3 regions of the Micromonospora taraxaci genome follow, and region 2 is predicted to be linked to each of the others. Evidence: riboswitches for the same ligand, from Rfam matches in the RefSeq annotation. Region 2 holds a riboswitch; each other region holds the start of a gene.
What was found. Region 2 has a riboswitch for cobalamin ahead of FHU34_RS19995 (CbtB domain-containing protein). Riboswitches for the same ligand answer to the same signal wherever they lie in the genome.
Positions count from the first base shown of each region.

Region 1 (9,518 bases), 1.4 Mb from region 2:
CTGCGGTCAGCGTCACCTGGCCCGCCGGGTACGCGGCCGTCGGGTCGGACTGGTCCCGCAGAGCCCAGCCACCGCGCTGAACCCGGTCCGCACCGGACGGCGACTGCTCACCGAGACGCTCCGGGCACACGGTCGGGACCGGGCGGACGCCGAGCAGCTCGCCCTCGACGTCGGGCTCGACCCGGCCGACCTGGACCGCTACCCGCACGAACTCTCCGGCGGCATGGCCCAACGGCTGGTCACCGCGCTCGCACTGGCACCGGACCCGTCGCTGCTCATCGCCGACGAGCCCACCACCGGCCTCGACCGGCCGCTGGTGGACCACACCCTCGACCTGCTACGCCGCCGCTGCGACAACGGCTCGGCCGTCGTCCTCATCACGCACGACCTGGCCGCCGCGCAACGGGTCGCCGACACCGTCGCCGTCATGTACGCCAGCCGGATCGTGGAACACACCGACGCCGACGATCTCTTCGCCGCGCCCACCCACCCGTACGCCGCGGCGCTCCTCGACGCCCTGCCGGACCGCGCCTTCCGGCCGGTGCCGGGCGAACCGCCGATGCTCACCGCACTGCCTCCGGGCTGCGCGTTCGCGCCCCGCTGCCCACACCGCACCGACACCTGCGCGAGCCAGCCGCCGCCGACGCCGATCGCCGGTGACGGCACTGTCGCCTGCCACCACCCGATCCGCACCGGAGCCGTCACGTGACCAGCCCGCAGCACCTGCTCGCCGACGAGGTCACCGTCGGGTACGGCCGTCGGGTCGTGCTCGACGGCGTCACAGTGCGGGTCGGTCGAAACGAGACGGTCGGACTCCGCGGCCCGTCCGGGTGTGGCAAGTCCACACTGGTCCGGGTTTTGGCCCTCCTGCACCGCCCGGACCACGGCCAGGTCAGCATCGACGGCACGCCGGTCCACGGAGTGCGGTACGCCGTGCCGGTCGACCTGCGGACCCGCGTCGCCGTGCTGTTCCAGAGCCCGCGCGCCGCCGCTGATCCCCGGCTGAGCCTGGACGACCTGATCGCCGAACCGCTCCGTGCCGTCCGAACGCCCGAGTCGACGGTCCGGGAACGGGTGGCCGAACTCGCCGACCTCGTCGGCCTCACCGCCGACCTGCGCGGCCGACGGCCACACGCGGTGTCCGACGGGCAACTACAACGCGCCTGCCTCGCTCGCGCCCTCGTACACCGGCCGGACTACCTGCTCTGCGACGAGGCCACGGCGATGCTGGACGCCTCGACCCAGGCGCACGTCGCCGCCGTCATCCGCGACTACCAGCGGACCCGGCGGGCCGGCGTCCTGGTCATCAGCCACGACCAGACCCTGATGGACCGCTGGACCGACCGGATCGTCGACCTGGACAGCAGGGCACCGGCGCGGACCTGACGTACCGGCCGGTCAGTCGGCGACGTCCACCACGACCTTGCCCTCGGCGATGCCGTCGGCGACCAGACGGTGGGCGTCCATGATGGTGTCGAGCGTGAAGCGACGCCGGTCCAGTCGCGGGCGCAGCGCGCCGCCATCGGCCAGCGTCGCGATCTCGCGCAGGATGTCGCCGTGGTGTTCGCGGCCCCGGCCGGTGAGCATCGGCAGCAGCGTGAAAACGCCGGAGTAGGTAGCGCCACGAAACGACAGCGGGGCGAGCGAGTGGGTGCCCCAGCCGAGCGCGCTGACGACGTGTCCGTGATAGGTGCGTACCGCCGCGAACGACGCGTCGAGCGTCGCGCCACCGACGTTGTCGACGACGATGTCGAACCCCTCGCCACCGGTGTGCCTCTCGACGTACTCCTCCACGCTCGTCGAGGTGTAGTCGATGGCCACGGCGCCCAGGCTCTCGATCACCCGTACGCTCGCCGGGCCTCCGGTGGCGTACACCTCGGCACCCTTTGCCTGGGCGAGTTGCAGGCCCACGTGACCGACACCGCCGGCACCGCCGTGCACCAGCACCTTCTGCCCGGCGCGGACCCCCGCGCGGTCGACAAGCCCCTCCCAGGAGGTGATCGCCGCCAGTGGCAACGCGGCGGCCTCGCGCATCGAGAGGCCGCCGGGCTTGCGGGCCAGTAACCGGGCGTCCACGGCGGCGTATCCGGCCAGCGAACCCTGTAGCCCACCCACTCCCCCGCACAGCCCGTACACCTCGTCTCCCGGTGCGAACCCCGTCACCTCCGCGCCGACCGCCGCGACGACCCCGGCAAGATCCAGTCCGAGCACCGCGGGCGGCTGGACCCGCGCGTGCGCGGCCTGTCCGGCCTGGATCTTCGTGTCGAGTGGATTGACCCCGCTGGCGACGATCCGCACCAGCACCTGCCCCGCCCCGGGAGCGGGCTGATCGATCTCCTCGACCGTCAGCGGACTGTCGAACTCCCGCAGCACCGCTGCACGCATGACGATTCACACCCTCCGTGATCGAGACATCACGTGGACGCTATCCAACTGGCTTGCCGCCCGGGCTACATCCGGGGTGACAGCCAGGACGACGATCCGGCGAGATACGCGCTGCACGTGGCGACGGACAGCCCGAACGCCCTCAGCCCTCGTCGACGCCGTCGAGCAGCGCCCGTCGCAGGGCCAACCGGTGCTCGCGGCGGATCTCCGCCTCGCGGTAGCGCCTCCGGTCGCCGTCGGTCTCGGGTAGCAACGGCGGCACCGTCCTCGGCTGGCCGTCGTCGTCGATGGCGACCATGACCAGGTGGGCCGTGGCCACGTCGGTGGGCGGCACGGCCCGGTCCCACCGGTCAGCGGTGACCTTGACCGCGACCTCCATCGAGCTGCGTCCGGCCCAGGTGATCCGGGCGTCGACGTGCACGACGTCGCCGACCCGCACCGCGCGCAGGAACGCGGTCTCGTCGATCGCGGCGGTCACCGCCGGCCCGTCGGAGTGCCGGGCGGCGACGACTCCGGCCACCGAGTCGATGAGGTTGAGGATCCGGCCGCCGTGCACCGTACCCATCAGGTTCGTGTGGTGCTGGTCCATGATCTGCGACAGGGTCAGGTGCGACGCCGACGGCGCTCGGCCGACGATCGTGGTGGTGTCGTGCACAGCGGTAGTCCGTCCCTCGGGAAACCACACCGCCGATACGCGGACACGCTGACGAGCACGCGCCGACGGACGGCACGTCACCCGCTCAGCCCACCCGCGAGGCCGACGGCGGCGCACACGGTCGTGTGCGCAGCGCAGGCAGGTCTTCGGACTCGCGGGCCTGACCGGTCGCGCCGGTCTCCTACCGGCCGTCGCTTCCCAGGCCGACGGCCCAGTGCTGATGACGGCGTTCGTTCCCACTCACCGCTGCGGGGCAGTCCCGGACTTCCACCGGGTTCCCTCTTACGACACCCCGACGGTCACGACGGGGCGAACCAGCGCCGCCCGCAGCATAGCTGGCCAGGGAAGTCGCGGCACCGGGGGCACAGCGCGGAGACCGCACCGCCCGTCGTCAGCTTTTGCCATGTGAGGAAAAAGATCGCCAGCTCTTGAAAAAAGCCTCACTCCGGTCAGGATATTCAGATGCGTCGTCTCCCACAGACTCCGGGGCGGGTGCTCTCGGGTGTCCTCGCGCTCCTCCTCGCCTCGGCGGTCGCCCTCCTCGCGTCCGCCCAACCCGCCTCGGCTCACGGGACTCTCGCCATGTCCACGCCAGCGAGTGGGGCCACGGTGAGCGAGCCGTTGACGGCGGTGCAGCTGTTCTTCACCGAGAAGGCCGCGCCCAACGCGTTCTTCACTGTCACCGCCCCGGGCGGCATCCGGGTCGACAACAGCTGGTCGTACGGGGAGCCGAAGCCGCTGGACAAGCCGGTACGGGAGTACTTCCTGGTCAACGGGCAGTTCGAGCCACGGGAGTACACGACCGGGTTCCCCGCGACGGTGGCCGTCACCCACCTGCCGGCCAAGGGCCAGTATTCGGTGAGCTACCTGTCGGTCGCCTCGGACGGCGACACCGTGCGGGGCACGCTGACGTTCCGCTACAACGGGCCGGTGACGGCGGCACCCAAGGGGTGGAGCCCGCCGACGACGCAGCCGGACCCGGCACTGGTGGCCGCCACCGAGCAGCACGGGTCATCCGGGCAGGCGTCGGCGGTGCCGACCGCCTCGGCCCAGCCGGTGACCCCGCCGTCGGGGGCTGCGGCGGTCCCGCCGACCGGGCCGGCCGAGGAGAGCGGTTCGGGAGCGCTGGCCTGGGCCGGATGGGCGGCGGCGATCGCGGCGGCCGTCGCGGCGGCCGGACTTGTCGTCTGGCGTCGCCGGACGGCGTCCACCGGCAAACCCACCGGCCGGGGCCGTACCGCACCGGGGACCTCAGGTCGACGCGGCGGCGGTGCCCGTACCACGAGCCGGCCCTCCGCCGGCAAGACCAGCGGAGGCAGGGCCGCCGCTGGAAAGACGGCCGCTGCCAAGTCCTCCGCGGGCAAGGCCGGCGCGGTGAGCGGTGTCGGTGCGCAGCCCACTGGTGGTAAGCGGCGACCGGCCACAGTGCCGGCAGCGCGTACCGGCGACGCGGTCGTCACGGCCCGCACGGGCGTCGCTGTCGACCCGACGCCCACCAACCAGCAGGCGAAGGCCCTCGCCACCGCCGACCATGAGGCGAAGGCCCTCGCCAGCACCGACGACGAGTCGACAGTCGAGGCCGGACCCCGGCCGGACACGGACCTCGCCGCCGTGACGCCCGGGTCCCGGCTGAGCAACGGCCACCTGGCGCTGCTCGTCGGCGGGCTGGTGATCGCCCTGCTGGCCGGGTTCGGGCTGGCTCGCATCGGCCCCGGCGACCAGAGCCCGGCGGGCAACACCCGGCAGCCGGCAGGCGGTCCACCCGCCTCCGGGCAGGCGATGTCCGCGACCGACGGGCACCAACACCCGGCGGGCACCGGCCCGCACACGCACCGGGGTGACGGCGCGACGGGCGAGACGCTGGCGACCGGAACGACGGTCAGCGCCGGCGGGTTCACCCTGCAACCGCTGGAGCGGTCCCAACCCGCCGGGGTACGCGCCGACTACCGCTTCCGGATCGTCGGGACCGACCGGCAGCCGGCGACCCGCTTCGCTGTCGTCCACGACAAGCCGTTGCACATGATCGTGGTGGGCCGTGACCTGACCGGCTACCAGCACGTACACCCGACGATGGCCCCCGACGGCACCTGGAGCGTCCCCCTCACGCTGGCCCAACCCGGCGGTTACCGCGTCTACGCCGACTTCTCCGTGACCGCTACCAACGGCGCGCAGGTGCCTCTCGTGCTGGGCGTCGACCACACGGTGCCGGGGGCGCACACCCCCGCCGCGCTGCCGCCGGCGCAGGCACAGGCGACGGCCGGGCCGTACGCGGTGGCGATGAGCGGCACCCCGACGGTGGGGGTGACGGCGCCGATGCAGTTCCAGGTCCAGCGCGCCGAGGCGGCCGCGCCCGTGCAGTTGGAGCGTTACCTGGGCGCATACGGGCACCTGGTGGTCGTCCGCGAGGGTGATCTCGGCTACGTGCACGTCCACCCGGAGCAGGAGCTGGTCGACGGCACTGTCCAGTTCTGGCTGACCGCGCCCAGCTCGGGCCGGTACCGGGCCTTCTTCGACTTCCAGGTGGAAGGGAAGGTGCACACCGCCGAGTACACGATCAACGTGCCCTGAGCCCGGAACTTTCTCCCAGCTGCGGCCGACCATCCAGCCAGCAGCAACCATCGGAGGAAGAACACATGCTCAGCACCAGCCCGCTCGGTCCGCGCCGCCGCTCGGCCGCCGTCCTCGCCGCCGCCGTCCTGGCGGTGGGCGCCGCCGGATGCGGATCGTCCGACTCCCCGTCGACCGGGCAGGCGAGTCCGTCCGCGTCGACCTCGGCCAACCCGGACGCCGGGGTGCTCGGCATTCGTGACCCGTGGGTGAAGGCCGCCGACAAGGGGATGACGGCGGCCTTCGGGACCCTGGTCAACGACGGCGACAGCGATGTCACGGTGACCGGCGCCGCGACCTCGGTGTCGCCGATGGAGCTGCACGAGATGACCATGAAGGACGGCAAGATGGTCATGCAGGCCAAGCAGGGCGGCGTCGTGATCAAGGCGAAGAGCACGCACGCGCTGGAACCCGGCGGTGACCACCTGATGCTGATGAACCTCGCCAAGCCCGTGCAGGCCGGCGACGAGTTGACGTTCACCCTGACGTTCGCCGACGGTAGGATCCAGCAGTTCACGGCCGTGGCCAAGCCGTTCACCGGCGCGCAGGAGAGCTACGCCCCAGGGCACGGCCAGCCGATGCCCGGGATGAGCGCCACGCCGGAGATGAGCATGAGCCCCGCATCGTGACCGACTCGCCACCCGCCCGACCGGTGAGCAGGCGCGGCCTGCTCACCGGCGGGGCCCTGGCCGCCGGCGGAGCCCTCGCCGGCGGTGCGGCCATCGCTGCGACCCGTACCAAAAGCGGGCAGTCACCAGCCGCTGCCGACACCACGCCGGTGGCGAGCGTCGGCGCTCTGGTCGAGCCGTTCCACGGCGCGCGACAGGCCGGCGTGACCACCGAACCGCAGGCGCACGCGGCATTCGTAGCGTTCACGCTGCGGGCCGGCACCGACCGGGCCGCGCTGGGTCGGATGCTGCGGCTGCTCACCGACGACGCCGCCCGCCTCACCCAGGGCAAGCCGGCGCTGGCCGACACCGAGGCCGAACTGGGGCTCCTGCCCGCCCGGCTGACAGTGACCTTCGGCTTCGGACCCGCCCTGTACCGGGCGGCGGGCGTCGACGACCGCCGGCCGGCCTCGGTCGCCGACCTGCCGCCGTTCCGCGTCGACCGGCTCCAGCCGGCCTGGACGGGCGGCGACCTGCTGCTGCAGATCTGCGCGGACGACCCGATCAGCGTCGCCCACGCCCAACGGGTGCTGATCAAGGACAGCCGGCCGTTCGCCACCGTCCGGTGGGTGCAGCAGGGCTTCCGGCGCAGCCCCGGCGTCGAGCCGGGCGGCCACACCCAACGCAACCTGTTCGGTCAGCTCGACGGCACCGCCAACCCCCGACCCGGGGTGCCGATGGACTCCGCCGTCTGGGTGCCGGACGGTCCGGCGTGGCTGCGCGACAGCACCACTCTCGTCGTACGGCGGATCAGCATGAACATGGAGACCTGGGACCTGCTCGGCCGCACCGACCGGGAACTCGCCGTCGGCCGGAGGCTCGACACCGGCGCCCCGCTCACCGGCAACGCCGAACACGACGAGCCCGACTTCGCCGCCACCGGCCCGGACGGGCTCACCGTCATCCCCGACTTCTCCCACCTGACCCGCGCGCACGTCACGGACGACCGGCTGAAGATCCTGCGCCGGCCCTACAACTACGACGGTGTGCCGACCGCCGAGGGCCACGCCGACAGCGGGTTGGTCTTCACCTCGTACCAGGCGGACGTCGCCCGACAGTTCGTGCCAATCCAACGCCGGCTGGCCGACCGGGACCTGCTCAACGAGTGGACCACCCCGATCGGTTCCGCCGTCTTCGCCATCCCACCCGGCTGCCAACCGGGCGGGTGGATCGGCGAGCAGGTGCTCGGATGAACCGGAGCCTCCGCATGCCCGTACCGCCGCTGCGTCGCAACGCCGTCCGTCTCGGCGCGGCGGCGCTCGCCGTCCTCGTCGCGCTGCTCGTTCCGGCCGGCCCGGCCTGGGCCCACAACTCGCTGCGGGCGGCCACGCCGGTGCAGCAGTCGACGGTGACCAGCGCACCAACGGAGATCGTGCTCGAATTCATGTCTCGGCTCGACCCCACGTTCACCACCATCGTGCTCACCGACGCCGCCAAGCGGAAGGTCGTCACGGGCGAGCCGGTGGTCGCCGGGGCGAAGAGCACGGTCCAGCTGACCGACACCCTGCCGAACGGCACGTACACGGTCGCCTACCGGGTCGTCTCCGCCGACGGGCACCCGGTGCAGGGGTCGTACCCCTTCACCGTGGCCGACCCCACGTCCAGCGCCGCGCCGGTCGTCGAGGCCGCCGTGTCGACCACGCCGTCCGCCGTCGCGGCGGTGCAGACCGACGAAGGCCGGGGTGCCGGCGTCCTCGTGGCGGGCGTGGCGCTCGTGGTCCTCGTCGCTGTGGCGGCGGTGCTGCTGTGGCGGCGGGCGTCCCGCCGCTGAACCGATCGGCTCGCAGGCCGAGCATCAGTGGGAACCAATCGGTCCGGCTGTCCGACTACCACGTCAGGGCCGGAACCGACGCGACACCACCACCGGGCGACCACGTCAGTACGGGAGACACCCTCGGGGGTATCCCGACTATCCCGATCGGATCACCATGTCTCTCACCGAGTTGTCCGGCGCGGCGACGCCGGAACCCTCCACCAGCGCCGAACCCCCGGCCCGACCGGCCCGGCGCGCGTCGCCGTTCGGCGCGCTGCTGCTGCGGCTGCACTTCTACGCCGGCATCCTTGTCGCACCGTTCCTGGTGACAGCCGCGCTGACCGGGCTGGCCTTCACCATCACCCCGCAGCTCGACCAGGTCCTCTACGGCGACCAGTTGACCGTCGCGCAGGTGGGTGACCGTCCCGTGTCCCTGGCCGAACAGGTCGGAGCCGCGCGCAACGCGCACCCCGAGGGCAGCATCACCGCCGTGCAGCCCGGCGAGGGTGACCAGACCACCCGGGTGACGTTCTCCCTGCCGGAACTCGGCGAGAACCAGCACACCGTCTACATCAACCCGTACACGGCCGAGTCGCAGGGGCAGCTCACCACCTGGTTCGGCTCCACCCCGGCCACCACCTGGCTCGACGACCTGCACCGCCACCTGCACCTCGGTGCGGTGGGCGAGAACTACTCCGAGCTGGCCGCGAGCTGGCTCTGGGTGCTCGCGCTCGGCGGGGTCGTCCTCTGGTGGCGCCGCCGCAGCGCCGCCCGCGCCACCGCCCGCCACCTGCTCGTGCCGGACCTGTCCGCCGGCAAGGGTGTGCGCCGCACCCGGGGATGGCACGCCACCACCGGCATCTGGCTCACCGTCGGCCTGCTCTTCCTCTCCGCCACCGGCCTGACCTGGTCCCGCTACGCCGGGGCGAACTTCAGCGCCGGCCTGGACGCGCTCAACGCCCGTACCCCGGTCATCTCCACCAGCCTCCTCGCCGATCCCGTCGTCCCCGACGAGACCGGCGGCGGCCACCACGGCGCTCCCGGGGCGGGCGGGGTGGTCGAGTCGGCAGCCTTCGACCGGGTGGCGACGGCTGCCCGTGGGGCCGGCCTCTCCGGCCCGGTCGAGATCGCCCCGGCCGCCGAGCCGGGCTCGGCGTGGACCGTCACGCAGGTCGACAACACCTGGCCGGTCGCCAAGGACCGGGTCGCCGTCGACCCGTCCGGCGGTGAGGTGACAGCCCGCAGCGACTTCGCCGACTGGCCCCTGCTGGCAAAACTCAGCGGCCTCGGCATCCAGGCCCACATGGGGATCCTCTTCGGACCGATCAACCAGATCCTGCTCGCCGCGATCACCCTCGGGCTGCTCTGCGTGATCGTCTGGGGTTACCGCATGTGGTGGCAACGCCGCCCCACCCGCACCGACCGACGGGCCCTCGCCGGCACCCCACCG
Region 1 is NZ_VIWZ01000001.1:2,884,274-2,893,791, reverse strand. Features, by position in the region: gene FHU34_RS13425 (ABC transporter ATP-binding protein) at 1-709, shown strand, start outside; gene FHU34_RS13420 (ABC transporter ATP-binding protein) at 706-1,386, shown strand; gene FHU34_RS13415 (zinc-dependent alcohol dehydrogenase family protein) at 1,399-2,385, opposite strand; gene FHU34_RS13410 (acyl-CoA thioesterase) at 2,528-2,974, opposite strand; cobalamin riboswitch at 3,161-3,374, opposite strand; gene FHU34_RS13405 (copper resistance CopC family protein) at 3,503-5,608, shown strand; gene FHU34_RS13400 (copper chaperone PCu(A)C) at 5,674-6,276, shown strand; gene FHU34_RS13395 (Dyp-type peroxidase) at 6,300-7,508, shown strand; gene FHU34_RS13390 (copper resistance CopC family protein) at 7,505-8,086, shown strand; gene FHU34_RS13385 (PepSY-associated TM helix domain-containing protein) at 8,244-9,518, shown strand, end outside.
Region 1: linked by a shared signal. The riboswitch ahead of FHU34_RS13410 (acyl-CoA thioesterase) and the one ahead of FHU34_RS19995 (CbtB domain-containing protein) in region 2 are both predicted to bind cobalamin.

Region 2 (9,518 bases):
GGGTACGGCGGCATCATCCACGAGATGGTCGAGGCGCGCGCGGTGCGGATGGGTCAGCTCGGCATGAGCAACCAGCCGTCGCACCACATCCCGTACATGTACAACTTCGCCGGCGCGCCGGCCAAGACGCAGGCGGCGGTACGGGAGATCCTGCGCCGCCTCTACGTCGGCAGCGAGATCGGCCAGGGCTACCTGGGCGACGAGGACAACGGCGAGATGTCGTCGTGGTACATCCTCAGCTCGCTGGGCATCTACCCGCTGCAGGCCGGATCGGCCGAGTGGACCATCGGATCGCCGCAGTTCACCAGGATGACGGTGCGTCGCCCCACCGGCGACATCGTCGTCAACGCGCCGGCCAACAGCACGCGCAACATCTACGTGCAGGACGTCAAGGTCAACGGCAAGAAGCAGCACGGTCTGTCGGTGGACGTGACCGCGCTCGCCAAGGGCGGCACCATCGACTTCCAGATGGGCCCCAACCCGTCGTCCTGGGGCAGCGGCAAGAAGGACGCGCCGCCGTCGCTGACCAAGGGCGACGATGCGCCGAAGCCGTTGCAGGACACCACCGGGCCCGGTCTCGGCACCGCGACCGCGACCGGCGGCCAGGACGCGTCGAAGCTGTTCGACGACTCGTCGACGACGCAGCTGACCTTCACCTCGGCGACGCCGCAGATCACCTGGACCAACCGTGGTGGCAAGCAGAAGCCGACGTACTACACAGTGACGTCCGGGGCCGGTGCCGGCGACCCGGCGGACTGGCGTCTGCAGGGCTCCAACGACGGCATCACCTGGACCACTGTGGACTCCCGCAAGGACCAGGCGTTCCGGTGGCGCAACCAGACCCGCCCGTATACGATCGACAAGCCGGGTCGGTTCGCGCAGTTCCGGCTCGCCGTGACGAAGACCGTCGGCGCCGCGCAGACCAACCTCGCCGAGATCGAGTTGCTCGCCGGCGGGGACCTGGCCATCGGCGGTGGCGACATCACGGTGACCGCCGAGGGCAAGGTCCACGCGACGTCCGGCGTACCGGTCTCGGTGCCGCTGGCATCCGTCACCGGCGGCACCGCCGACGGCTACCGGGCCACGATCGACTGGGGTGACGGCACTCCGGTCACCGAGGGCACCCTGACGCTCAGCTCGCGCGCCGTCTACAGCGTCGGTGGATCGCACACCTACGCCACGCCGGGCTACCACCAGGCCAACGTCACGGTGACCGACGGCGAGAGCCAGAGCTCCGCGACGGTCGGCGTCGAGGTGGCGTACGCCCCGAAGTCCGGCCTCACCGCCGCCTTCGACACCGTCTGCGTCGGCGACGAAGGGGTCCTAGCGGCCGACTGCGACGCCAAGTCGTGGGCGTACTCGCGGGCCGCCCTCACGGCGGGCGGCGCGGTCCAGGGCCAGCGGCAGCAGGTTCCCGGAACGGCACTGCAGTTCACCCTGCCGGTGATCCCGCCCGGACAGCCTGACAACGCCACCGGCAACGGCGCGACTGTCGTTCTCGACCTGCCGGCCGACGCCCGGAACATCTCGTTCATCGGCGCCGGAACGCAGGGCAACCAGAGCACCACCGGCACGGCGACGTTCAGCGACGGCAGCACCGCCAGCATCCCGATCCAGTTCAGCGACTGGACGCTGGGCGGCAACGCCAACGGCACCCCGTCCTACGGCAACATCATCGTCGCCAAGACGGCGTACCGACTGCACGGCACCAGCCGGGACGGCGCCCAGCCGTTCCTGTTCGCCACCGCGCCGTACCAGATCCCGGCGGGCAAGACGCTGGTGTCGGTGACCCTGCCGACGCAGACCGGCGACCCCCGCTCGGCGGGCCGGATCCACGTGTTCGCCGTCGCCAACGACGGCACGCCGGCCCCCGCGCTGACCACCGACGCACCGAAGGACCAGACGGCGAACGTCGGGCAGGCCCTCACGGCGAGCCTCGGTTCGGTGACCGGCGGCGTTCCCGGCACGACGGGCTACCGCGCCCGCGTCCAGTGGGGTGACGGCACGGCTCCGGAGGACGTCACGATCGACGCGTCCGGTGCCATGACCGGGCAGCACACCTACACCAGCGAGGGCACCTACACGGTGCACGTCACCGCGTGGGACACGCTGTCCAGCAGCACCAAGGCGTTCACCGTCACCGTGGCGAGGGGTGGATCGCAGCCGGCGATCGCACTCTCCTCGGCGGGCAGCGTCACCACCGGCGGAGCGATCACCGTCGACGGCAGCGGGTTCGCCGCAGGCGAGCAGGTGACCGTCAGCGTCGGCACCGACCCGGCCCGGACCACGAAGGTCGCGGCCTCGGCGAAGGGAACAGTACGAGTGTCGGTTCCGACGTCCGATGACGCGCAGCCCGGCCGGTACGCGGTCACCGCAACCGGCGCGTCCTCCCGTACGCCGGCCACGGTCACCGTCCAGGTGACCGAGCAGGCGCAGGCGCGGACCTACCAGCCGAGGGTGGCGCTGTTGACGGCCTCGGGGCCGCGCGGAACGGCGATCACCGTCGACGGTCTCGGGTTCGTGCCGAACGAGGTGGTCACGATCGCCTTCGGCAACGGCGTCGCGGTCACCACCGTGCGCGCGAACGGTGACGGTGTCATCTCGGGCGCGACGGTGAGCGTTCCGGGAGCGGCGAAGCCTGGCGCGACAAGCGTCACGCTGACCGGCGAGACGTCGGCCACGAAGGTGTCCCGACCGTTCACCGTCACCGGCTAGAACCGGAGTCGACGCGTCGGGCGGGCCGTGCACACGGCCCGCCCGACGCGGGGCGGAACTGACCGCCGCAGTGCCGTACCGTCGCCCGCGATGGCGGAATACGTGCTGCTCGCGTCCCGTCAGTGAGGTGGCAGCAGTGCGTCGACCAGCTCGCGCAGCGGCCCGACCAGGTCCTGTTCGGTGGCGGCGCTCAGCGGCTCCAACTGGATCGACGACGACCGCAGCACCGCGACGCCGATGCCGGCGGCGAGGGCCATCTGGGCGCGGAGGAGGATCTCCTCGCTGCCTGGTTCACCGGGACGCCACCCCCGGGCTGCCGCCAGTTGTTCGCTGGCCCGGCTGAGGACACCACGCCGGATCTCGTCGGCCCCCGCGTCGCCGGACGAGCGCAACAACAGGGTGAGCTGGCTGGACAGCCCCGCCGTGCCGAGGTCGGCGATGTGCCGGGCGATGGCCTCCGGGACCCGCTCGGCAGGCGTCTGACCGGCCGTCCGGTGCAGCTCGTCGCCCGCTGCCCGCAGGCACGCCTCGAACAGGCCCTCCTTCGACGAGAAGTAGCGGCTGATGAGCGCGACGTTGACTCCCGCGTCGTCGGCGATGTCCCGGACGGTCGTCGCCGCGTAGCCGTCGCGGGCGAAGCGCTGCCGAGCCGCGTCGAGCAGGAGCTGCCGGGTTTCGGTCGCATCCCGGCGGCGACGGGGGGCAGGTTCGCCAGCTGTGGCTGAGGGGACGGGTGGTTCTGCTGTCACGGCGCGTCCTTTCTCGCTCTCTGTGGCGGTGCGGCCGACACAATGTAAACATATGTTGACTTGTGGCTCGAAGCAAGGTCGTCGACCTTCGCCGGGGTGACGTAAACGACTGTTGACATGGCTCTGTGGCTGCGGATACTGGTAAGTCAGCAAACGTTTACATCTAGTTTCGGGAATCTCATGACCCACACCATCGAGGAGCCGACCCGCGTCGGCTCCGCGCCCAGCGCCGCTCCGCGTGCCAACAGCACCCTCCTGGTGCTGTATCTGTCGCTGGGTGGCCTGGCGTTCGCGGTGCTGCAGTCGCTGGTGGCGCCCGCGCTGTCGACCATCGGAAGGGACCTGGGCGTCTCGACCGGAGACATCAGTTGGGTGCTCACGGCGTACCTGTTGGCAGCCTCGGTACTGACGCCCATCCTCGGCCGTCTCGGTGACATGGTCGGTAAGCGCCGGGTCCTCATCGGCGTCCTCGCCGCCCTCGCCGCGGGCACCCTGCTCGCCGCCCTGGCCCCCAACCTGACCGTGCTGATCGTCGCCCGGGCGCTACAGGGCGCCGCCGGCGCGATCCTGCCGCTGTCGATCGGCATCGTGCGCGACGAACTGCCCCGGGAGAAGGTCGGCGTCACCGTCGGCCTGCTGTCGGCGATCTTCGGTGTCGGCGCCGGCGTCGGCATCGTGGCCGCAGGCCCGATCGTGGAGCACCTGTCCTGGCACTGGCTCTTCTGGCTGCCGCTGGTCCTCGTCGTCGTCGCGCTGCTCGGGGCCATCTTCGGGATGCCCGAGTCGCGGGTGCGTACGCCCGGACGGCTCGACATGCTCGGCGCCGCCATCCTGTCGGTGTCGCTGGTCTCGCTGCTGCTGGCTGTGAGCAAGGGGCAGTCCTGGGGTTGGGGGGAACCGAAGACCGTCGGCCTGTTCCTGCTCGGCGTGGTCGCGTTGATCGTGTTCGTCCTGGTCGAGCTGCGGGTGAGCGAGCCGCTCATCGACATGCGCCTGATGAGGATTCGCGGTGTCTGGGCCACCGACCTCGTTGCCCTGATCCTCGGGTTCGCGATGTTCGGAACCTTCGTGCTCGTGCCGACCCTGCTCCAACTTCCCGCGGTCACCGGCTACGGCTTCGGCAAGACGGTGTCCCAGGCCGGCCTGTTCCTGCTGCCCACCGTCCTGATGATGGTGATCTTCGGGCCACTCGCCGGTCTGCTGGACCGTCGCTTCGGTCCCAAGGTCCCGATGTTCCTCGGCGCGGTCCTGGTCGTCGTCGCGTTCGTGCTGCCGGCACTCGCGCACGGCGCGACCTGGCAGGTGCTGCTCTCCGGAGTGCTCACCGGTGCCGGCATCGGCCTGGCGTTCGCGGCGATGTCCAACGCCATCATCGAGAGCGTCCCGGCCGGGCAGACCGGCGAGGCGAGCGGCGTCAACACCATCGCGCGAACCATCGGTAGCAGCATCGGCGCCGCGGTCGTCGCGGCCGTCATCACGTCGCACAGCACACCTCAGGGTCTGCCCACCGACGCGGCCTTCACCGCCGGCTTCTGGGTCTGCGCGGGCGTCGCCGTCCTGGCCGTCTTCGCGGCGCTCGCACTGCCCTCGGCGCGTCGCCGTCACCAGCAGGCCGTCGACGCGGGTGTCGAGGACCTCCCACCCGAGCCCGTCGAGGTGCACCTGCCGCACCGGCAGCGCTGAGAAGCGACACTGTGACGGCTCAGGCCGTGACCACCCACTGTGGCGGTCACGGCCTGAGCCGTCAGCACGATCTCAATCCACCCGAGGCGCACTCAGTCGGAGGTGCCACCGTGCCCCACGGCCGGTGAGCCGGACGATCGCCAACGGCTCCACGTCCACCTGCCGGTACGTTGCCAACGGCAGGTCGAGGGCGTGCACGACCGCGACCCGGATCACCAGCGGGTGCGCGATCGCGGTGAGCCGCCGGTCGGCGCCGCGTTGCCCGTCCAACCAGGCACCGACCCGGTCCCGCACCCCAGCGACGGACTCGCCGCCGTGCGGTGCGGACTCCGGTTCGGACATCCACTCGTGCAGCGCCTGCGGCTGCTCGACGGCGATCTCCTCGACCGACCGTCCGGTCCAGTCGCCGTAGTCGCAGTCCGCCAACGCTGCCTCGATGGTGGGCAGCAGACCGAGTGCGTCGGCGGTATCGGTAGCCGCCGCGGCGGGACTGGACACGCAGGCGTCGTCGACGCCCAGGTGCCCACGTCCGGCCTGGGCCAGGGCGAGGGCGGCACGCAGGCCGCCCTCGTCCAGGCCGTCGTCCGATCCGCCGAAGCGGGCCCGACGCAGGGCAGTGGTGTGCGCGTGGGCGACCAGCCGGAGGCTGGTGGCGGTCACGTGCCCGGAAGTGCAGCGGCGGCCCGGCGACGCCGGTCGTGGTGCATCAGGGCCGCGAACAGCAGGCCGATCCCGGTCCAGAGCACCACCTGGGTGCCGAGCGAGGCCAGCCGGAAGTCCCACAGCAGCTTCGCGGGGAAGTCGGCGGGGACCTCCTGGAACGACGGAAGCACCACATAGGAGACCACGGTGACCAGCAGGAATCCGCCGACCGCCGCGGCGACGCGCTGCCACAGCGGTGCCTGCGCGCCGACCGATCGGTAGCCCAGCGAGCCCGCCCACACAGCAACCAGACCGAGCACCACCATCAGCAGGTAGGTGACGGTGCGTTGGTTGATGGTGGCCGGATCGCCGACCGCCGGCGGGTTCGCCGGGTACTTGAGGAACGGCACGACCACCGCGCCGAGCAGCGCCGCGCCGGCCAGCAGCAGGCCCGACCGTCCGTCGTCGTAGGTCCGCCGTCGGCGTGCCAGCAGGACGTACGCCGTGGCCAGCAGGCCACCCATCGCGGCACCGAACAGGCCGGTGGCCAGGAACAGGCCGCCGCGCTGGCCATTGCGGCTGACCAGGGCATCCTCGTGGTCGTGCGCACCGGCGACCGGCTCGGCATGCGCCGACGCCGCCTCCTCGATCGCGATGGCCGCGTCGACGTGCGGTTCGCCGGCGAGATAGGCGAACGTCCCGGCGAGCAGACCGGCGATCAGGCCGGCGAGCAGACCGCGGACGAGGACGGTGACGAACGGGGGAGCGGTGGCACCCGTCAGTGGCACGGAACACCCAGCAGGTGCCGGCCGTCGTGCATCAGCTCGTGCAGGTACATGCCACTGCGCGACACCGCGCCCTGGTCGAAGGCGACGAGGTAGGCCAGCAGCGCGAGCGCGGTGACGGTCGCCAACACCGTCCACAACAGACGCGTGGTGCCAGCGGGATTCACCAACGGCTGGCTGGACGTGGAACTGGACATGTGATCACGAACCTCCCCGGGGATGACGCGTCCCCATCGCAAGGCTGCGGACGACCGAGCGTCCTGGCTCGCGGTCCCTCTCGAAGTGGGGGAACCGCTCACAGTGGCGCGACCGCGCCGGAATCACACCGGCTTCCCTCGCGTCGCCGCAGATAGTGGGTCGACGGTATCGGTGCCGCCTCAGGCGGTCAACCCGGTCCGGGACAGCGACCCGCCGGCTCGCCGACGTGCGGGCACCGACGCATCGTCACTTCGGCCAGTCGACGGTATTCGTCTGGCCGGAGTGCTGGGGAGTTCCGGCTGGTACGCGCGTTCTGCGGCCTGCGCCTGCCCTGTTACCGCTAACATGGTCACCCTGCAAAATCTGTCGACGGCACCGGGCCTCGCCGGAGGCCCGACCAGTGGCGGAGCGGGGTGGGTGGACGTGAGCGCGCCGGGACGGGTCCGATGACGACCGGTGCGGCCGTGCGGCAGCCGGGGATCGTCGACGCGCACCATCACCTCTGGGTCCGAGCCCGGCACCCGCAGCCCTGGATCGACCCGCACACCATGGCCGCGATCGACGACGACTTCACCCCGGTCGACCTCGGCCCGGCGACCCGGGTCGCCGGAGTCACCCAGACCGTCGTCGTGCAGACCGTCGCGGCCCGGTCGGAGACGCCCGAGCTGTTGGGGATCGCGGCCGACGACCCCCTCATCGCCGGGGTCGTCGGGTGGGTCGACCTCACCGCCGGCGATGTCGTCGAGCGCCTGGAGCGACTTCGGGCGGCGCGGGGTGGCGAGCGGCTCGTCGGGATCCGTCATCTGGTCCAGTCCGAGCCCGACCCGGCATATCTCGACCGCCCCGACGTCCGGAGGGGTATCGCCGCGGTCGGTGCTGCCGGCCTCGCCTTCGACCTGCTCGTACGCCATCATCAGTTGCCGGCGGCCACCCGGCTGGTCCGCGACCTGCCCCAGGTCCGGTTCGTCCTGGACCACCTCGGTAAGCCGTCGCTCGGCGCCGGCGGCCTCGGCGACTGGCCCCGGGACCTGCGGGCGCTCGCCGCCGAACCCAACACGACGGCGAAGCTCTCCGGCCTGGTGACCGAGGTGAGCGGCAGTTCCTGGACGGTCGCGGACCTGCGGCCGGCCGTCGAGCACGCACTGGACGTGTTCGGGCCGGGCCGGCTGATGTTCGGCTCGGACTGGCCGGTGTGTCTGCTCGCCACCTCGTACACCCGCTGGGTCAGGGTGCTCGGCGACCTGCTGGATCCGCTGACCGACGACGAGCGCGCGGCGATCTGGCGACAGACAGCCAGCCGGGAGTACCGGCTCGCGGCGTCGTGACCCGCCGGAGGGCCGTCGGTTGACCGGCCGGGAGTTCGGTGGAGAAAGAGGTGCCCGCAAACGCCACCGGGCATAGCATGTTATCGATAACATGCTCGCGATGGTCCGCCGGATCGAGTCGGGGGCCACCCTAGGGTGCGGGGTGCGCATGGTCGTCGGGGCCGGGCCTGTCGATCCAGTGTGGACTGTCGCTGGTCCAGCGTCCCCTGACGAACCGTCGGCGGATGGTGCCGCGCCGCTCGGCCGCAGTTGTGCCGATTTGATCAGACGTATGCGCGGGATGGCTCGGGTAACGATGTCAAAACATGGTTGTAAGACCTTGGCAACCCACGCGGGTGCATGGCATGGTAACGGCTGATCAAGGGAAACATCCGATCTATCGTCACGGTGCGGCAGGTCCACGCCAAGCCCTCTCCTCTGCGGGGAGGCTCGGTCGCTCATAGGTGCTCGGCACGACGGCGGGTCCTCCGTCGAGTGCCGGCCCCACGCATGGGGAGGTCAGGTCCGACGATGAGTACCGCCGAGGCATCCGCCGGCACGCAGCGCGGCGACATCGGTGACTGGCTCCGGGAACGGATCTCCCACGCCGTCTCCGAGTTCACCGCCGCCACCGCGTTGGTCGTCCTGTTCATCGCGTTGACCATCGCGAGTCCCTACTTCCTGACGGCTGACAACCTCTTCAACATCGGGGCGCAGACAGCGGTGATCGCCATCATCGCCACGGCGCAGACGATGGTCATCATCACGAAGGGCATCGACCTGTCCGTGGGGTCGGTGGCCGCACTCTCCGGTGTGCTGGGAGCGATGGTCGTCCGCGACCTCGGCTTCTCGCTCTGGGCGGCGACGGCGGTCGCGATCGGCGTCGGCGCGCTGGCCGGGCTGTTGAACGGCCTGCTGGTGACGGCAGCCCGGATTCCGCCGTTCATCGCGACGCTCGGAACGATGTCCGTCGGGCGCGGACTGGTCTTCATCATCACCGGCGCGGTCGGCGTCTACGGCCTGCCCCGCTCGTTCCAACTGCTCGGCAACGGGGAGATCATCGGCATCCCGTTCGCCGTCGTGATCACCGTCCTGGTCGCCGTCGGGGTCGCCTTCCTGCTCTCCCAGACCCGCTTCGGTCAATACACCTACGCGATGGGCTCCAACCTGGAGGCCGCGCGTCGCTCCGGCATCCGGGTGGGCCGTCACCTGACCGGGGTGTACGTGCTGGCGGGTGTGCTGGTCGGCCTCGGCGGCATGATCGCTGCCTCCCGGGTCAACTCCGGCCAGCCCAACTACGGGATCTCGCTGGAGCTCGACGTCATCGCCGCCGCGGTCATCGGCGGCGCCAGCCTGTTCGGAGGCCAGGGTCGGATCGTCGGGACGATCATCGGCGCCTTCCTCATCGCCCTGGTGCGCAACGGGGCCGTCCTGCTCGACAT
Region 2 is NZ_VIWZ01000001.1:4,303,958-4,313,475, reverse strand. Features, by position in the region: gene FHU34_RS20020 (GH92 family glycosyl hydrolase) at 1-2,715, shown strand, start outside; gene FHU34_RS20015 (TetR/AcrR family transcriptional regulator) at 2,835-3,464, opposite strand; gene FHU34_RS20010 (MFS transporter) at 3,645-5,147, shown strand; gene FHU34_RS20005 (histidine phosphatase family protein) at 5,220-5,807, opposite strand; gene FHU34_RS20000 (CbtA family protein) at 5,804-6,577, opposite strand; gene FHU34_RS19995 (CbtB domain-containing protein) at 6,568-6,771, opposite strand; cobalamin riboswitch at 6,806-6,960, opposite strand; gene FHU34_RS19990 (amidohydrolase family protein) at 7,219-8,097, shown strand; gene FHU34_RS19985 (ABC transporter permease) at 8,608-9,518, shown strand, end outside.

Region 3 (9,518 bases), 750 kb from region 2:
GCTGAACGGGTATGTCGTCACTGTGCCTTCTTTCGTTCGCGACTGCGGGGCTCGCAAGACCGGCTCACTCCTCGCGCTCACACCCGGTCCTCCAGATCGCCCTCGCTGGCCAGGTAGGTGTCGCGGAGCCGGTCCAGGGTGGCCGGTTCGGGTTTGGCCCACAGCCCCCGGTCGGCGGCCTCCAACAGGCGCTCGGTGATGCCGCGCAGCGCCCACGGGTTGGACTGCTCCAGGAACTCCCGGGTGGTGTCGTCGAAGAGGTACGCGGCGGCCAGGTGCTCGTACATCCAGTCGTCGACGACACCGGCCGTGGCGTCGTAGCCGAACAGGTAGTCCACTGTCGCGGCCAGCTCGAACGCGCCCTTGTAGCCGTGCCGGCGCATCGCGGCGATCCACTTCGGGTTGACCACCCGGGCCCGGAACACCCGCCGGGTCTCCTCGCCCAGGGTGCGGGTCCGCACGTCGTGCGGCATCGCCGAGTCACCCACGTACGCCTGCGGGGACGTGCCGGTAAGGTGACGGACCATCGCCACCATCCCGCCGTGGTACTGGAAGTAGTCGTCGGAGTCGACGATGTCGTGCTCGCGGGTGTCCTGGTTCTTCACCGCCACCGAGATCCGGGCGAAGGACCGTTCCATGTCGGCCCGCGCCTCCCGCCCGTCCAGGCCCCGGCCGTAGGCGTAGCCGCCCCACACCGCGTACACCTCGGCGAGGTCGGCGTCGCTGCGCCACGTCCGGGCGTCGATCAGCGGCAGCAGCCCGGCACCGTACGCCCCGGGCTTCGAGCCGAAGATTCGCGCGGTGGCCCGCCGCTCGTCGCCGTGCTCGGCGAGGTCGGCGGCGACGTGCGCCCGCAGGTAGTTCTCCTCGGCCGGCTCGTCCAGGGCGGCGACCCGCCGCACGGCGTCGTCGAGCAGCGCCACCACGTGCGGGAACGCGTCGCGGAAGAAGCCGGAGATGCGCACCGTGACGTCGACGCGGGGCCGGCCCAACTCGGCCGTGGGCACCACCTCGATGCCGGTGACCCGCCGCGACCTGTCGTCCCAGACCGGGCGGCAGCCCAGCAGCGCGAGCACCTCGGCGATGTCGTCGCCCTGGGTGCGCATGGCGCTGGTGCCCCACACTGTCAAACCCACCGAGCGGGGGTACGCGCCGGTGTCGGCGAGGTGCCGGGCCAGCAGGGAGTCGGCGAGGGCCACCCCGACGTCCCAGGCGTTGCGGCTGGGAATGGCCTTCGGGTCGACGGAGTAGAAGTTGCGGCCGGTGGGCAGCACGTTGACCAGGCCCCGGGTGGGTGAGCCGGACGGGCCGGGCGGCACGAACCGGCCGTCGAGCGCACCGAGGGTGTTGGTCAGCTCGTCGGTGGTGCGGTCCAGCCGAGGTACGAGTTCGGTGGCGGCGAAGCGCAGCACCGCGGCGACGTCGGGGATCGGCTGCCCGGTCACCTCCGCGACCACCGTGTCGACGGTGTCGGCGTCCCAGCCGAGCGTCTCCATGCCGATGACCAGCCGCCGGGCGAGGGCCTCGATCAGGTCGACCGCGTCGGCGGCGGTGCCGGCCGGCCCGTCCACCACGTCGGTCAACGCGCTGGGCAGTGCCAGTCGTTGTCCCGGTGACGCGAGCAGTTCCTGTTCGTCGAGGCCGTACGCGACGGCGAGGGCCTGCCGCAGGCCGGGCAGGGCGTGTGCGCCACCCCAGATCTGCGGGGCGCGCAGCACCGCGAGGACCAGGTTGACCCGGGGCTCCCCGGTGGGCGCGTCGGCGAGGATGTGCAGGCCGTCGCGGATCTGCACGTCCTTGACCTCGCACAGGTACCCGTCGAGGTGCAGCACGAAGTCGTCGAAGTCGTCCGCGTCGGGCATCGCCTCGGCGTGCAGGTCGTGGTGCAGTTCGGCGGCGCGTACCAGGTCCCAGATCTGTGCCCGGACGGTGGGCACCTTGGCCGGGTCGAGGGCCTGCACGGTGGCGTACTCGTCGAGCAGTTGTTCCAGTTTGGCCAGGTCGCCGTAGGTCTCGGCGCGGGCCATCGGCGGCACCAGGTGGTCGATGACCACGGCGTGTGCCCGCCGCTTGGCCTGGGTGCCCTCGCCCGGGTCGTTGACGATGAACGGGTAGACCAGCGGCAGGTCACCGAGGACCGTGTCGGGCGCGCAGTCGGCAGCCAGACCGAGACCCTTGCCGGGCAACCACTCCAGGGTGCCGTGTTTGCCCAGGTGCACCACAGCGTCCGCGTCGAAGCCGCCGTCGGAGGCCGGCGTGGCCAACCAGCGGTACGCGGCCAGGTAGTGATGGCTGGGCGGCAGGTCCGGGTCGTGGTAGATGGCGATCGGATTCTCCCCGAAGCCGCGGGGCGGCTGGATCAGCAGCACCACGTTGCCGAAGCGCAGACCGGCGAGCACGATGTCCCCGCCCTCGGTGTACAGCTCGCCGGGCGGCTCACCCCAGTGCTCCCGCATCCGCTCGCGCAGCTCAGCAGGGACCTGGTCGAACCACCGCCGGTACGTGTCCCCCGGTATCCGGGCCTCGGCGGCGGCCAACTGCTCCGGGGTGAGCCACTCCACGTCGTGCCCACCGGCGGCGATCAGCGCGTGGATCAGCGCGTCCCCGTCGGTGGGTGGCGGCGCGTCGCCCAGGTCGTAGCCGTCCTCGGCCAGTGCGGCGAGCAGCCGGACCGCCGAGACCGGGGTGTCCAGCCCGACGGCGTTGCCGACCCGGGAGTGCTTGGTGGGGTACGAGCTGAGCACCACGGCGACCCGCTTGTCGGGGTTGGGAAGGTACCGCAGCCGGGCGTGGCGCACCGCGATCCCGGCGACCCGGGCGGCCCGCTCGGGATCGGCGGCGTAGACCGAGAGCCCGTCGGAGTCGATCTGCTTGAACGAGAACGGCACGGTGATGATCCGGCCGTCGAACTCGGGGATGGCCACCTGCATCGCGGCGTCCAACGGGGACAGCCCGGCGTCGCTGTCGGCCCACTGCTTCCGGGTGCTGGTCAGGCAGAGCGCCTGGATGATCGGCACGTCCAGGGCGGCCAGGGCGCCGACGTCCCAGGCGTCCTCGTCGCCGCCCCCGGAGGCGTCCGCGGCGACCGCGCCGCCCGCCGCGAGGACGGTGACCAGCAGGGCGTCGCAGCGGGCGAAGAGCCCGAGCGGGCCGGACCCCGTGGTCAGCCCCCGCAACGAACCGCAGAAGATCGGCAGCGGGTTGCCGCCGGCCTCGCGGACCGCGTCCGCGAGCACGTCGACGAAGCCGGTGTTACCGGCGAGGGCGTGCGCCCGGTAGAAGACGATCCCGACGGTGGGCTGCTCCGGATTCGTGGGGTACTCACGGTGCACCCCGTACGCCGGGGTGGGTGTGGGCGGGTCGAACCCCTCGCCGGTGAGCAGCACCGTGTCGGAGAGGAAGCGGGCCAGCTGCCCCAGGTTGTCCGGCCCGCCCTCGACCAGGTACGCGAGCGCCTGGGTGACGACCCCGGACGGCACTGTGGAGATGGCCATCAGCTCCGCGTCAGGCAGCGCCTCACCGCCGAGCACGACAGTCGGCACGCCGGTGGCGAGCACCGCCGCGAGGCCGTCCGGCCAGGCCTGTCGACCGCCGAGCAGGCGTACGACGACGAGGTTCACGCCGTCGAGCAGGGCGGGCACCTCGTCGGCGGCGACCCGGGCGGGGTTGGCCAGCCGGTAGTCAGCGCCGCTGGCGCGGGCGGCCAGCAGGTCGGTGTCGGCGGTGGACAGCAGCAGGATGCGCACGGCGGGCTCCGGGGAGTGACGCCCCGGCCACCACGAGGGTGACCGCGACGATGCGGGTGGGTGCGGCGTCAGCCGGTACGACGGCGGGGCGGACGGCTCGCGGACGCGAGCGGCGGGGCCGGTCGGCGGCGGGCGGCGCTCAGCTCAACGGGGCGTGACCGGTCGCGGGCACTGTGCATCGCCCGCCGTGCGAGTCATGACGAAGTTCGTCGATGAATGAGACGCCGTGCGTCATCGGGTCCTCCTCGGGTGTCCACGCCCTGGGGTACGTCCCGACGGCCGAAGTATCCTGGCTTCCGGATCGACGCTCTCCCCCGGCCTTCCAACCGCAGACACACGGCCGTGACTCACGAGGGGGGATCGCTCCCCGGTGACAGTGGCGGGACCGCGTCGGAATCGCACCGACTTCCTTCACTGCCGTCAGGCCGCGAATGCTGCCACACCCTTCCGCTGCGGGTCAACGCCACTCCGTCCCGGCTAGGCGGCCGACAATCATCGAGCTTCAGCGATTGCCGCGACGGTGGATGCGCGCTGTGGCAATGCCCCGGATGAATGCCCCACGCCCTTTGCTCTGCATACCTATAGGCACCGGGCACGGATCGTCACCGGTGCGCATAGGTATGCAGAGCAAAGGATGGCCGGAACCTGCTCTGGCCTGCGCCGATCGTCCGGTGGGACGGTGCCGGGCGGCACCCTCACCTAGGATCGGAAAACGCCGCACCAGCGTCCACGATCAATCCCGGAGGTCGATCACCATGGTCGCCCCGCAGTTCCACCACCTGGCCGGCCGTGTCTGGATCTGTCCGGGCGATCCCGACCCGGAGGCCGTCCAGGCCGGCGTCGCCGTCGTCGTCGACAAGCGCGGCAGTGTGATGATCGACGCCGGGCAGAGCCCCGCGCACGCTCGCGAGATCCAGGTCGCGCTCGCCGCCGCCGGGCTACCGCAGCCACGTTGGCTCGTCTACACCCACCACCACTGGGACCACGTCTGGGGAGCCTGCGCCTGGCCCGGTGTCGAGATCGTCGGGCACGAGGCGGCCGTGCCGCTGCTGCGCGCCGAGGCCGCCCGGCCGTGGAGCCACCACTACCTGGACGAGCAGGTACGCGCCAACCCTCGCCTCGGCCCGAGCTTCCGGGCGCGGGCACGGGCTGTCGACTCCTGGGAGGACTTCGCGGTCCTACCACCGACCCGGACCTTCACCGATGCCGACGAGTTGCCGGTCGGCGTGGGGCTACGGCACGTCGGAGGTCGGCACGCCCCGGATTCGACTGTCGTCCTGGTGCCCGACTCGGGTGTCATGGTGTTGGGCGACTGCTTCTACCCACCGCCGGCCCATCTGCGCCGACCCGAGGACGGCCTCGACCTGGGCCTGGTCCGACGACTGCTACACGACGACTACCACTGGTACGTCTCCAGCCACGCCGAGCCGATGACCGCTGAACAGGCCCGGTCAGCCGTCGAGGACGCCTGAGCAGGCGAGTCTCAACGGGCGTGGCGCTCCGGGTGGGCGCGGTTCCACACCCGCATCCGTTCCGGGTAGCCGGTGCGGGCGGCCTCGTACAGCGGCACCGCGTGCTTGCGGGCGATGCTCCCCGCCGCCCGGGGAGTACCGGTGCGCCGGCGGATCCACTCACCGTCGTGGGCGATCGCCACCACAGTCGTGTCCGTCGCCGTGGTCTCCGGCTCCAGATAGAACTCCACGCCCCGCCGGCTGGCGACGAACGCCTCCAGCGCCGCGAGGTCCTCGCGGGTCGCCTCCCGGTCCAGCTTCGTCGGGGTCGTCTCGGCACCCCGTGCCCGGCGATTGAACCAGCTCATGACCAGCCCCTCTCCTCGACACCTCTCCCAGTGCACCACCGAATCCTGGCAATACGCTGCACGCCGGGTGGGAGCAACCTGACCCGCGCCGGGTGGAACCCGCGACGCCCGCGCGGTGTCATGAGTGTGATCCGAACGGAGGCCTCCCCTGGACGACGACGCTCTCGTCACCCGCGCTCGAGCCGGTGACCTGGAGGCGTACGACCTCCTGGTAGCCCGGCACACCGCGTCCGCGTACCGGACGGCGGTGCTGCTCGGTGCGGGTTCAGACTCCGAGGACGTCACGCAGGAGGCGTTCGTGAAGGCGTACCGCAAGCTGTCCCGGTACCGGGGCGAGTCGTCCTTCCGCTCGTGGCTGCTCGCGATCGTCGCCAACGAGACCCGCAACCTGCACCGGTCCCGGGGCCGGCGGGACGGGCTCGTCCTGCGGGCGGCGGCGGCCGACCCGACGTCCGAGATCGCCGAGGACGGGGCGGTCGGCGCGGTCCTCGCCGGGGAGCGCCGGGAGGCGCTGGTCGGGGCCCTGCGGCAACTGCCGGTACGGGACCGCGAGGTGATCGTCTGTCGGTACTTCCTCGATCTCACCGAGGAGGAGACGGTGGCGGCACTGGGTTGGCCCCGGGGGACGGTGAAGTCGCGCACCTCCCGGGCGCTGGCGAAACTCCGCGGCCTTCTCGACCGGGAGGAGGTCCGGCATGGGTGACCTCGAACGGGAGTTGCGCGACCTGTCCGCCTGGTTGGAGACACCCGAGCCGCCCGACGTGACCGCCCGTGTCCGCGTACGACTCGACAGGCCCGTGCGCCGGTGGCGTCCGCTCGCCGCTGCGGCGCTGGTCGCCCTCCTGGTCGCGTTGGTGCCGCCGACGCGGGCCGCCGTCGCGGACGCCGTCGCCGGGCTGCTGCGCTTCGCCGGTGTCAGCATCGCCACCTCGTCCGCCCCGACGCCGCCCGCCGGCACCCCGTCGCCGTTGCCCGCGCAGCGGACCGCCGCCTTGGACGAGGCGCAGCGGGCGGTGCGGTTCCCGATCCGCCTACCGGCGTCGTTGGGTCCGCCCGAGCGGGTGCTGGTCGCCGATCCTGACCCTTCGGGTGTCTGCCGGGTGGCGACGCTGCTCTACGACGGGGGCGCGCTGCGCATCGACGCGTTCGACGGTCGCCTCAACCTGGCCTTCCACAAGGAGGTCACCCCGCCGGGGGCGGAGTGGACGCAGGTCGACGGTGACTTCGCCATCTGGGTCGACCGACCACACGTGTTGTCGTACGTGGACCGTGCGGGCGAGGTCCGCGAGGAGACCGCCCGACTGGCCGCCTCGACACTGATCTGGCAGGACGCCGACGTGAGCTACCGGCTCGAAGGTTCCCTCAGCAAGGCCGAGGCGATCGAGATCGCCAGGTCGCTGCGCTAGGAACCTGACCGGCCCGACCGGTGTCCTGACTGTGCGACGAGTCGACGCGCACTGGAGGGGTGAGATGGGTTCACGGGGAAGAGTGACGCTGGCGATGTCCGTGGTGCTGCTGGCGGGCTGCACGGCCACGAGCGACGGCGGGTCGGCGGCGCCGACGAGCGCCGGCGGGTCGGCGGCGCCGACGAGCGACGGCGCCACCACGGCGAGCGCCTGCGCGGCGCGGGTCGAGACGGGAGCTCTGCCCGACTGGGCGGACGCCGGTTTCAGCGGCGACGCTCGGGTCCCGCACGTCTTCGGCGCGAAGGGCAACATCGTGGCGGTGCTGTTCGCCCACCCGCTGCGGCAGCACCGCAAGGACGGGTCGAACAACAAGATCCTGTGGGTGGCCCAGGCCTCCACGACCACACCCGACCCGACGGCACCGGCCACTCTGGTGATCACCGCGACGCTGGACGGCACCGACACCACTGTCACCCGGGAGGTCGCCGGCGGGCCAGGTCCGTCGATCATCGACGTGCCCCAGGCCGGTTGCTGGCGTCTGGACCTGCGCTGGTCCGGCCACACCGACACGATGGACCTGGTCTACGCGCCGTGAGCGCACGGCCGCCTAGGCTGCCGGGCGTGCTGAAGGACCCACGGGCGGCGGCGGCCCACGACAACGCCGAGTGGTGCGACATCGTCTGCGGCAGCCATGGGCTGACCGGCCGTACCGACGCCGACGCCTGGTCGGTCCCCCGCCGTTCGCCACCCTGGTACCCGGACGCGGTCACCCTGCGGCCGGGCATCGACGCCGAGGCCCTGCTCGCCCGGATCGACGTGGGGCCCGGCGCGTCGGTGAAGGACAGCTTCGCCGACCTCGACCTGTCCGGGTACGGCTTCCGGGTGCTCTTCGACGCGCAGTGGATCCACCGGCCACCGTTGGCACCACCTGTCGACACACCGCTGGTCCCGGTCACCACACCCGACCGGTTGGCGGCCTGGGCCGCCGCCCACGGCGGTGGGGACGTGTTCCGCCCCGCGCTCCTGACCGACCCACGGGTACGGGTGCTCGCCCGCCACGACGACCGGGGTGTGATCACCGGCGGTGCGGTGCTCAGCGGCGAGGGAGGCACCTACGGCGTCTCCAACCTGTTCGCCCAGAGCGACGATCCTCGGGAGATCTGGCAGGCGGTGTGCGCCACCGTGCCCGGCGCACCGCTGGTCGGCTACGAAACCACCCCGGACCTGACGCTGGCGCTCTCCGCCGGCTTCACCACCGCCGGCTCCCTCCGCGTCTGGCTGCACGCCTAGCACTCCGGCCATTGGCGCCGCGCACGGACAGCTATGCTCGACGGCATCGGCACCGATCCGGCCATCACCGGGGAGCCTCCGGAAGAACGGGCACGTCAACGCCCCAGTAGACCCGGACGTCGCGGCACGTCACGTCGCGAAATCGAGCGGCGCCCGCACCACCGGGGCGCAAGCGGGGTGGTACCGCGGAGTCCTGGCCATACGCCTGACGCTTCGTCCCCGCGTGGGCAGTGAGCTGATGCCCGCGTGAGCGGACGTGGAGTGTAGGGAGAACGTCGGTGCCGGACGGTCCATCGAAGTCGCCATTCGTGCCACTGCCCACCAGGATCGACCTTGGTGGGATGGACCGTGCGGTCATCGGGTGGTGGCAGGCCAACGACGTGTTCAACCGGAGCCTGGAGCAGACGGCCGACGGTCCGCCGTGGGTGTTCTACGAGGGGCCGCCGACCGCCAACGGCACGCCGGGCACCCATCACATCGAGGCGAGGGTGTTCAAGGACCTCTTCCCCCGGTACCGGACGATGCGCGGCTTCTCGGTGCCACGCCGCGCCGGGTGGGACTGCCACGGCCTGCCGGTCGAGCTCGCGGTGGAGAAGGAGCTGGGGCTGAGCGGCAAGCCCGACATCGAGAAGATGGGCGTCGCCGAGTTCAACGCCCTGTGCCGCACCTCGGTGCTGCGGCACGTGGACGAGTTCGTCGAGCTCAGCCAACGCATGGGTTACTGGATCGACCTGGAGCACCCGTACCAGACGATGTCCCCGGAGTACGTGGACAGTGTCTGGTGGTCACTGAAGCGGATCCACGACGGCGGGCGTCTGGTGGAGGACTTCCGGGTCGCGCCGTACTGCACCCGCGACGGCACGACCCTGTCCGACCACGAGGTGGCGCAGGGGTACGAGACGGTCACCGACCCGTCCGTGTATGTACGGTTTCCGTTACGCGAGGCGGTAGCCGGACACCGCGACGTCGAACTGCTGATCTGGACCACCACGCCGTGGACCCTGGTGTCCAACACCGCCGTCGCCGTCCACCCCACTGTGCCGTACGCCCTCGCCCGCACCGAGCGGGGCACGTTCGTCGTCGCCGAGCCGTTGGCCCGGCGGGTCCTCGGTGAGGAGGCGGAGATCCTGGCGACAGTGCCGGGATCGGCCCTGGAGGGGTTGCGATACGAGCGGCCGTTCGACCTGGTGGAGATCCCGGACGCGCACCGCGTGGTCCTCGCGGACTACGTCACGACCGAGGACGGCACCGGTCTGG
Region 3 is NZ_VIWZ01000001.1:3,557,891-3,567,408, reverse strand. Features, by position in the region: gene FHU34_RS16325 (putative cobaltochelatase) at 1-81, opposite strand, end outside; gene cobN (cobaltochelatase subunit CobN) at 78-3,746, opposite strand; cobalamin riboswitch at 4,007-4,183, opposite strand; gene FHU34_RS16315 (MBL fold metallo-hydrolase) at 4,502-5,218, shown strand; gene FHU34_RS16310 (hypothetical protein) at 5,230-5,565, opposite strand; gene FHU34_RS16305 (RNA polymerase sigma factor) at 5,813-6,268, shown strand; gene FHU34_RS16300 (hypothetical protein) at 6,261-6,971, shown strand; gene FHU34_RS16295 (hypothetical protein) at 7,036-7,566, shown strand; gene FHU34_RS16290 (hypothetical protein) at 7,593-8,261, shown strand; gene ileS (isoleucine--tRNA ligase) at 8,570-9,518, shown strand, end outside.
Region 3: linked by a shared signal. The riboswitch ahead of cobN (cobaltochelatase subunit CobN) and the one ahead of FHU34_RS19995 (CbtB domain-containing protein) in region 2 are both predicted to bind cobalamin.